3 regions of the Ruminococcus sp. AF20-12LB genome follow, and region 1 is predicted to be linked to each of the others. Evidence: riboswitches for the same ligand, from Rfam matches in the RefSeq annotation. Region 1 holds a riboswitch; each other region holds the start of a gene.
What was found. Region 1 has a riboswitch for cobalamin ahead of DWX61_RS02345 (sirohydrochlorin cobaltochelatase). Riboswitches for the same ligand answer to the same signal wherever they lie in the genome.

Region 2: it holds a riboswitch for cobalamin, as region 1 does, so the genes downstream of both, DWX61_RS16680 (ABC transporter permease) here and DWX61_RS02345 (sirohydrochlorin cobaltochelatase) in region 1, are expected to answer to the same signal.
Region 3: it holds a riboswitch for cobalamin, as region 1 does, so the genes downstream of both, nikB (nickel ABC transporter permease) here and DWX61_RS02345 (sirohydrochlorin cobaltochelatase) in region 1, are expected to answer to the same signal.

What each region holds. Positions count from the first base shown of each region.
Region 1 covers NZ_QUGH01000001.1:517,942-521,082, forward strand. The annotation lists gene DWX61_RS02340 (NAD(P)/FAD-dependent oxidoreductase) at 1-882, shown strand, start outside; cobalamin riboswitch at 1,285-1,459, shown strand; gene DWX61_RS02345 (sirohydrochlorin cobaltochelatase) at 1,621-2,910, shown strand; gene DWX61_RS02350 (hypothetical protein) at 3,032-3,141, shown strand, end outside.
Region 2 covers NZ_QUGH01000017.1:35,505-38,645, reverse strand. The annotation lists gene DWX61_RS16685 (MATE family efflux transporter) at 1-841, shown strand, start outside; cobalamin riboswitch at 992-1,165, shown strand; gene DWX61_RS16680 (ABC transporter permease) at 1,302-2,231, shown strand; gene nikC (nickel transporter permease) at 2,247-3,110, shown strand; gene DWX61_RS16670 (ABC transporter ATP-binding protein) at 3,091-3,141, shown strand, end outside.
Region 3 covers NZ_QUGH01000002.1:338,350-341,490, forward strand. The annotation lists gene hisIE (bifunctional phosphoribosyl-AMP cyclohydrolase/phosphoribosyl-ATP diphosphatase HisIE) at 1-193, shown strand, start outside; gene DWX61_RS04275 (M14 family metallopeptidase) at 365-1,324, shown strand; cobalamin riboswitch at 1,609-1,797, shown strand; gene nikB (nickel ABC transporter permease) at 1,979-2,917, shown strand; gene nikC (nickel transporter permease) at 2,918-3,141, shown strand, end outside.

The sequences.
Region 1 (3,141 bases):
TATTTTGACGCATCTGTTGATAAAGTGGAGAAAACAGAAGATGGTTACGCAGTTGTTGTAGGCGATGAGCGTTACGAGGGAACTTACTGTATCATCTCCGCAGGACGAAGCGGAAGTAAATGGATGGAAACTGTATGTACAGAGCTTAAGATCCCGACTCTTTCCAACCGTGTGGACATCGGAGTCCGTGTGGAGCTTCCGGCAGAGGTTTTCAGCCGTCTGACAGATGAGCTTTATGAGAGCAAGATCGTTTACAGAACTGAGAAGTTTGAGGATATGGTCCGTACCTTCTGCATGAACCCGCGAGGTGTTGTCGTGAATGAAAATACCAACGGTATCATCACAGTAAACGGTCACAGCTACGAAGATCCGGCAAAGCATACCAACAATACAAACTTTGCCCTTCTGGTATCCAAGCATTTCTCAGAGCCGTTCCATGACAGCAACGGATACGGTGAGAGCATTGCAAGACTTTCCAATATGCTTGGCGGTGGTGTTATGGTACAGCGGTTCGGAGATCTGATCCGCGGAAGACGAAGCACAAAAGCCCGTATTGAGGAAAGCTTCGTAACACCTACACTTTCTGCGACACCGGGAGATTTAAGCCTTGTTATGCCGAAACGTATCCTGGATGGCATCATCGAGATGATCTATGCCCTGGACAAGATCGCACCGGGAACCGCGGATGACGATACTTTGCTTTATGGCGTGGAGGTTAAATTCTACAACATGGAGGTTGAGATCGACGAAAATCTGGAAACTTGCCACAAGGGTCTCTTTGTTATCGGAGACTGCAGCGGTGTGACACACTCTCTTTCCCATGCATCTGCCAGCGGAATCTACGTAGCCAGATACCTGGAGCAGAAGTATTTTAACAGATAAACTGCAGAGCAGTTTATCTGTTATGAGCAAGTAGCGAAGCGGATTGCGAATATCCGTTTAACCAGATAAACTGCGAAGCAGTTTATCGATTATGAGCAAAACAGTCCTTTTCTGATATCAGGGTGATGACAGAAAGGGGCTGTTTTTGTGAGTGAAGGTCGTTACTGTTCACTGGTAATGTCCCGCGAGGTGTTTTTTGTGAGCGAAGGTCACAGAAAAACCGAGACATACCGCGCGAATTTATGCGATCAGCATAAATTCTGTGCATCGCGAAGCGTGTTACTGAGAACGGAGTGAACAGTAACTGAAGGTCACAGAAAACCGTGAATCGTCCGACATCAATCTTGACAAATTTGTGAGTTTGTGGTAAAAATTAGATAACCAGATAAAAGAAAATATGTGCAAATGTTATAACGATAAGGTTGCATCCAGTCGGATGTGCAAAAGAGAATCCGGTGAGAATCCGGAACGATACCGTCACTGTGAAAGGGGAGCTGCTTTTATAACCACTGGGAGACCGGGAAGGGAAAGCAGCGTGGAACCAAGTCAGGAGAACTGCCTTATTGCGAGATTCAAGGGTTCGCGGTTTACGAATCTGTATTCTCCATAACAATACAGAACTTCTTTTTATGTATTTGTATTGCGCAGAGAATCATGTGTGAGCAGGCAGCCGCAGAGAGCTGCCGTTTTTTGTACATATCAGTATTCTGGAAATACATGAAAAGAGGACAATAAGAAATGAAAAGAAAAACAATGTTAGCTCTGATGCTCGCAGTTTCCATGACATGCTCTATGGGTGCAGCTACAACAGCAATGGCAGCAGAGGATTCTGCTACAGAAGAGAACGCTGAGGCAGCTGATACCACAGAGGCTTCCGATGCAGATCAGGAAGCAGCAGATAATGTAGCAGCTCTGATCGACAAGATCTATGTACAGGAAAGAAACGACACAACAGATGAGGACTGCAAGGCAGCCAAAGAAGCATGGGATGCTCTGACAGACGCTCAGAAAGAGCTGGTAGAGGGTGAGAATGCAGATCCGGATTACTTTGGACGTGACACAGGAGATGCTTCCAAGGACGATCCGCGTAACCAGGATGAGATCGGTGAGAATGAGCTTCTTGTTGTAAGCTTCGGTACTTCCTTCAATGACAGCCGTGCAGAGGATGTCAAGGGAATCGAGGATGCTCTTGCAGAAGCTTATCCGGACTGGTCTGTAAGAAGAGCATTTACAGCACAGATCATCATCAACCATGTAGAGGCAAGAGATGATGAAGTGATCGATAATATGCAGCAGGCTCTTGACCGTGCAGTAGAGAATGGTGTTAAGAACCTGGTTGTACAGCCTACTCACCTGATGCACGGTGCTGAGTACGATGAGATGACAGAAGCGATCAATGAATATAAAGATAAATTCGAGTCTGTAGCTATCGCAGAGCCAATGCTCGGCGAGGTTGGAGATGATGCAACAGTGATCAACGATGACAAGAAAGCAGTTGCTCAGGCGATCACAGATGAGGCTTGCAAAGAGGCAGGATTTGACAGTATGGATGCAGCAGCTGAGGCTGGTACAGCATTCGTATTTATGGGACATGGAACATCCCATACAGCTAATATTACATACGATCAGATGCAGACACAGATGGAAGACCTTGGATTCAAGAACGCATTCATCGGTACTGTAGAGGGTGAGCCGGAAGACACAGCCTGCGACAAGGTTATCGAGAAAGTAAAAGAAGCAGGATACAAGAACGTTGTTCTTCGTCCGCTGATGGTTGTTGCCGGAGACCATGCAAACAACGATATGGCCGGTGATGATGAGGATTCCTGGAAGAGCCAGTTTGTAGCATCCGGAAACTTCGATAAGGTTGACTGCCAGATCGAGGGTCTTGGAAGGATCGAAGCCGTTGAGAAGCTTTATGTAGAGCATACAAAGGCAGCAATCGATTCTCTGGGAAGCACTGATGAATCCGCAGATTCTGATGCAGCAGATACAGAGGCTGATTCTGCTGAGGAGTCCGCAGAATAATAAATACAAAAATATCTGAGTGAGTTCAGATACCTATAAGAAATCAATGTAACTGCCCGGAAAGATCAGGAAGACTGTTTTCCGGGCAGATTGCTGTATCTATGGAAGGGAGAAGATTATCATGAAAAAACGCTATGTAAACTTAATTCTTGCAATGGCAAGTGCATCAGTCCTGGTGCTGGGTTCTGTGCCTGCGATGGCAAAAACAGACGAAACAAAAACCGAGTCCGG
Region 2 (3,141 bases), on a different contig from region 1:
GGCAGCAGTGATCAATGTGGGACTGGATCTGTTATTTGTGGCGGTTTTTGGCTGGGGTATAGCCGGAGCAGCAGTGGCAACCGTTATCGCACAGGGATTTTCAGCCTTGTACTGTTTGATCGTATTACGTAAAATCCCGGATATCCGCCTGGAAAAGAAGGACTTTTACAGGCAGCCCTCTATGAGCCTGCGGCTTTTGGAACTGGGAGTTCCTCTTGCGATACAGAATGTGATCATCTCCGTGGGAGGACTTGTGGTACAGTATGTGATCAATGGATTTGGTTTTCTGTTTGTGGCGGGATTTACGGCATCGAACAAGCTGTATGGGGTTTTGGAGATGGCTGCCGTTTCATATGGATATGCTATTACAACCTATGTAGGCCAGAATCTTGGTGCAAAGAAATATCAGAGGATTCGAAAAGGTGTGCGCAGCGGCACTTATATGGCAGTGCTCACTTCGGCTTTCATTTCCGGTATGATGGTGTTGTTTGGACGTAATGTACTGTCCCTGTTTGTATCCGGTGAACCGGATCAGACCCGACAGGTATTGGATATAGCATATAAGTATTTGTTTATTATGGCTGTTTTTTTGTGGGTGCTGTATCTGCTGTATGTGTATCGTTCCGCTATCCAGGGCCTGGGTAATACTTTGATTCCGCTTGCCAGCGGCATTGCAGAATTTATAATGCGTGTCAGTGTTGCGCTGCTGCTGCCAAAAATGATCGGCGAAGATGGAATATACTATGCAGAGATCTGTGCATGGAGCAGCGCAGCTGTTTTATTATTCGTAAGTTATATGATCATTATACGGAAATATAAAGAAGTCACTGTTCATACATAATGTCATTTACTTGAGGAATCTATAATGATATATAGGCGGAAAATATCCGGGTTTTAATATGAAATGTTCAGATATTTCATATTTGACAGAAAAACTATTTATATAAAAAGAAAAGTATGATATTATAATACTTATTCGTTGCAACTATGAAAATTGAATAGTCAGAAGGGTGTACAAAGTACTTAATAAGGAATCTGGTGAAATGCCAGAACAGCCACCGCTACTGTGACAGGGACGAAAACCAAAATATCACTGGAGAGATCCGGGAAGATGGTAAGTAGGAAGAACTGGAGTCAGGAGACTTGCCTTTTTGACAGAAGAATTCTGATTCGGATGGGATACAGAAGGAATAAGCTCTGCCTGAGGTGGAGGTTTGTTTTTTGTGCTGATATGATGCTGGATCATATCAGCCTTTTTTATTTTAACCGAATAAACAGATGAAAAATGAGGAGAAATGAAAATGGGAAAAGTAATTGCAAAGCGTTTTATATTTATGATTCCGGTAGTTCTGGCGGTTACATTTATTATTTTTATGCTGAGTTTTATATCGGCAGGTGATGCGGCCAGAGTTCTGGCGGAGAAAAAATACGAGCACCCGTCACCGGAGCAGATAGAAGAAGTACGGCATGAGGAAGGACTGGATCAGCCGGTGCTGGTACAATACGGGAAATGGCTGGATCAGGCACTTCATGGCGATTTTGGAAAATCATATTCTACCAGAAAACCGGCTTTTGAGGAATTAAAAAGATATTTTCCACAGACATTTAAACTGGCAGTTACTTCGTTTTTATTGTTGATGATCGTATCAGTCCCTCTCGGAATTTTGTCGGCAATTTATGAAAACAGAGTTCTGGATAAAGTCATTCGCATTTTGTCGTCCCTCAGTGTATCTATGCCGTCTTTCTGGATCGGTCTGATGCTGCTATATATATTTGGAGTAAAGCTAAAAGTGATTTCCGTGATCGGAGGAGATGCCGGAGGCATCCCGATTCTTGCGGCATTTGCCATGGATATCAGTTTCTTTGGAATTATGACGAGATTGATCCGTACCAATATGATACAGGTGCTGAAGCAGGATTACATACGTGCCAGCAGAGCCAAGGGATTGTCATCTGTAAATGTAATTTTGCGTCATGGTCTGAAAAATATTCTGATTCCTGTGCTGACACGTCTGGTATCAATTGTGATCGGTTTTTTCTGTGGCTCAGCTGTGATAGAAAGTATTTTTTCAATTCAGGGAATCGGAAATCTGGCATTGAAATCCGTGATCTCAAAAGACACTCCGGTGCTGCAATGTTTTATCTTTATTCTGGCTGTTGGCATTGTAGTATTAAATTTTCTTGTGGATATCGCCTATTCTGCGATTGACCGGCGAATCCAGTTAAAGTAAAGGAGAGATCATAGAATGGGAAGCAGAAGAAAGCAGAAAACAGAAAAAAGCATGATCCAGAATCTGTACTGGAAACAGGTATTCCGGTCACCAAAAACAAAAATAGGATTGATGGTGGTCATAATTTTTGTATTGGCAGCTATTTTTGCACCTGTACTGGCGCCGCATGATCCACTGCTTGTGGATGTTTCGATAAAATTAAAGAATCCGTCGGCGGCATATCCTTTAGGTACTGATCAGCTGGGACGATGTATTTTATCAAGACTTCTCTGGGGCAGCCGGTATTCACTGAGCTATAGCTTTACGGTGCTTCTGATCACCGTATGTGTCGGGGTGCCGATCGGACTGTTTGCCGGATACGTAGGTGGAAAAATCGATTCGATAATTATGAGGATCATTGATGTATTTATGGCTATGCCGGTCTTTATTGTGGCACTTGCCATTGCAGGAACCGTAGGAGCCAGCGGCGCTCATCTGATCCTGTCCTTATCGGTCGTATCCTGGGCAGAATATGCAAGGCTTGCCCGTGCATTGACACTTCAGGAAAAAAATAAAAATTATATGACCGCACTAAAAGCCGGAGGCTGCGGCCACGCAAGGATCATATTCAGGCATGTATTGAGAAATATCCTGCCATCTGTGATCGCACTGGCAACAATGGAAATCGGTTCGATCATTCTGTCAATTGCCGGTTTTTCCTTTATCGGCCTTGGTGTGCAGGCACCGACACCGGAATGGGGGATCATGCTTAGTGACAGTAAAAGTTATATCCAGACTTATCCAAGACTGATGTTTTATCCGGGTATACTGATCATGATCATTGTTCTGGCATTTAATTATCTGGGGGAGGGAATACAAAATGGAACAGCCCAAAAATGATGTTCTAAAGGTAAAAAGATTACATGTGGAG
Region 3 (3,141 bases), on a different contig from region 1:
TTTTGATAAAGGAATCGACAAGATTTTGAAAAAAGTCGGTGAAGAATGCACAGAGATCGTCATTGCAGCCAAAAATCCGGATAAAGAAGAGATTAAATACGAAATTTCAGATTTTCTTTATCATATGATGGTACTCATGGTGGAAAAAGGAGTCAGCTGGGAGGAAATCACCAGGGAACTGGCGAAAAGATAAATCATATATCATTCAGGAAAAAAGCTTCTGTACACCGGGTCAGAAAAACGGTTACGGAAGTTTTTTTCTGTATTCCCGGAATCCTAAAAAGAATATATACAATTTCGGTTAGGCATGATATACTTATCGTCAAAAGTGCGGAAATATAAAAAAGGAAAAGGGAAACAATCAATGATCAAAATTGATGACTGGGTGATTGAAAAAGGAGAGAAGGCACAGGGAAAAATTAAGATCTCAGGAAATGGCATGGCAATGCCGGCAACTGTGATATGCGGAGTGGAAGACGGACCGACGGTCCTGATCACGGCAGGAATACACAGTGCGGAGTATGTGGGAATCCAGGCAGCAATGGAACTTGCAAAAGAATTTCAGCCGGAAGAACTGAAGGGAAATGTGATCATCGTTCCACTGGTCAACGTCAGCGGCTTTGAGCATCGCACCATGAGTCTGGTCTATGAGGATGGCAAGAACCTGAACCGCGTTTTCCCCGGAGATCCTGAGGGAACAGCTGCAGATCGTATTGCCTATACTATAGTGACGAAACTTTTTTCTATAGCAGATTATTATATCGACCTGCACAGCGGAGATGGGTTCGAACAACTTCATCCCTATGTTTATTATGTAGGGGTTGTAGATGAAAAAACAGCAGAGAAGTCATTGCATATGGCACGGCATATCGGCGTAAAATATGTAGTCCGTTCCACAACCGCCACAGGTGGCGCCTATAATTATGCTTCTTCTCTTGGAATTCCAAGTATTCTTATCGAAAGAGGCGGACACAGCTACTGGACCTGGGAGGAAGTAGAACAGGATAAAAGAGACGTCCGTCACCTTGTTTTTCATCTCCAGGGAAAGACGTGTCATGGTCTGAAGCATTACCGTCAGATGCTTCTTGAAAATGTAGTCTATGAATATGCGCCGTATACCGGATGCTGGTATCCATCCAAGAAGCCTGGAGAGTACTTCTTTAAGGGAGAAGAACTGGGTGAATTGAGAGATTACTATGGAAATTTACTTTACACGTCTATTGCAACTGAAAACGGAGTCGTACTTTATCAGACAGCCAGCCTGAATATCATTGAAGACGGACCGATGATCGCATATGCGGCGATCACAGATACTCTGACCTGATAGTAAACAGACTTTTCAGAACGCTTCTGTCTGAAATCATATTGAAACAGTAAGAAAACCGGGTTTTACCATTTGCTATTCTATTTGTAAAAACAGCGAGGTAAAATCCGTGTTTTTTTAGCAGATCAAATAAATTTAATTGTCAAATCCCCAATGGGGGATATATACAATTCAAGCATCTTTAACAAAATTTATGAGTTTTCAAAAAATATAACATTTTTCCATAGACATAAACTATAGTTTTATCGTATAATATTTAGGTAATTTAACAGCATTTGCTGATTTTCACATCAGCCGTTGTAAGTTCCGAGAGGATTAATAGGGAAACCGGTGTAAATCCGGTACGATCCCGTCACTGTAAGGGGGAATCCTCAGACAAAATACCACTGGTCGAGTGCGTGAGAAATAGACCGGGAAGGTGCCTGAGGGTAAGGATCCTAAGTCAGGAGACCTGCTTGCAATTGTTTTAAAATGATTCTTACGGAAGATAGGAAGCATATTTTTTTATGTGCCCGTATTTCATCGCGGGCTTTTTTCGTGCAAATTTCTAAAATTCCATGCATGTTCTGCATAATAAGAATCCAGTAGTTTTTTTATCTAACTCAATTAAAACGGCAATGTTAAAATCGCATCAAATGAGGAAAGGAGTAAAACGTGACAAAGAAACAAATAGGAAAAAGATTTCTCCAGATCATCATTGTATTATTTGGAATCAGCTTTTTCACATTTGGACTGACCTACCTGTCACCTGGTGATCCTGCGGAGATCATGCTGACAGAATGTGGTAATCTTCCGACACCGGAGCTTCTGGAACAGACAAGACATGAGCTTGGCCTTGATCAGCCCTTTCTCGTGCAGTATGGTTCCTGGCTGAAGGGTGTTGTTACAGGAGATATGGGACAGTCCTATTCTTTCAAAATGCCGGTAACGGATAAACTGGTATCTTGTTTCTGGCCGACGCTGAGGATGTCTTTGCTGGCACTTTTGATGATGGTCATTATTTCCATACCGCTTGGAATCCTGGCCGCTGTATATCAGAACAAATTCCCGGATTATTTTGTGAGAGGAATTACCTTTGTGGGAGTATCTGTTCCAAGCTTCTGGCTGGGCCTGATCCTTCTCAGTATCTTTGGTGTTCAGCTTCGCTGGATCAATGTAGCAGGAGGAAGTACGGATTTCAAGTCTATGATCCTTCCGGCACTGACTCTTGCACTTGCCATGTCTGCGAAATATACCCGCCAGGTAAGAAGTGCGGTGCTGGAGGAGCTTCACCAGGATTATGTGACCGGTGCAAGAATGCGTGGAATCAAAGAAAGCGTGATCCTTTGGAAACACGTTCTTCCTAATGTAATGCTTCCGCTGGTAACACTGCTGGGTCTTTCCCTTGGAAGCCTCCTTGGAGGTACCGCAGTTGTAGAGATCATTTACAACTGGCCTGGTATGGGAAATATGGCAGTAAAGGCAATTTCCTGTCGTGACTATCCTCTTGTACAGGGCTATGTACTCTGGATCGCGATCCTGTACATGTGCATCAACCTGCTTGTGGATCTGTCCTACACTTATCTCGATCCAAGACTTAAGGAGGATAGATAATTGAAAAAGGTATTACGAGTATTTAAAGAAAATAAACAGTTCACTCTTTTCTTCATTCTGGGCCTGGTGGTAATTGGCGTTGCGATCTTCGCACCGCAGCTTGCGCCATATGATCCGCTGAATGCAGTTATGACTGAATCACTGCAGGAGCCGAGTTCCGCTCATCCGTTCGGAACGGATAAACTTGGACGAGATCTTCTTTCCCGTGTTATTTTCGGAACAAG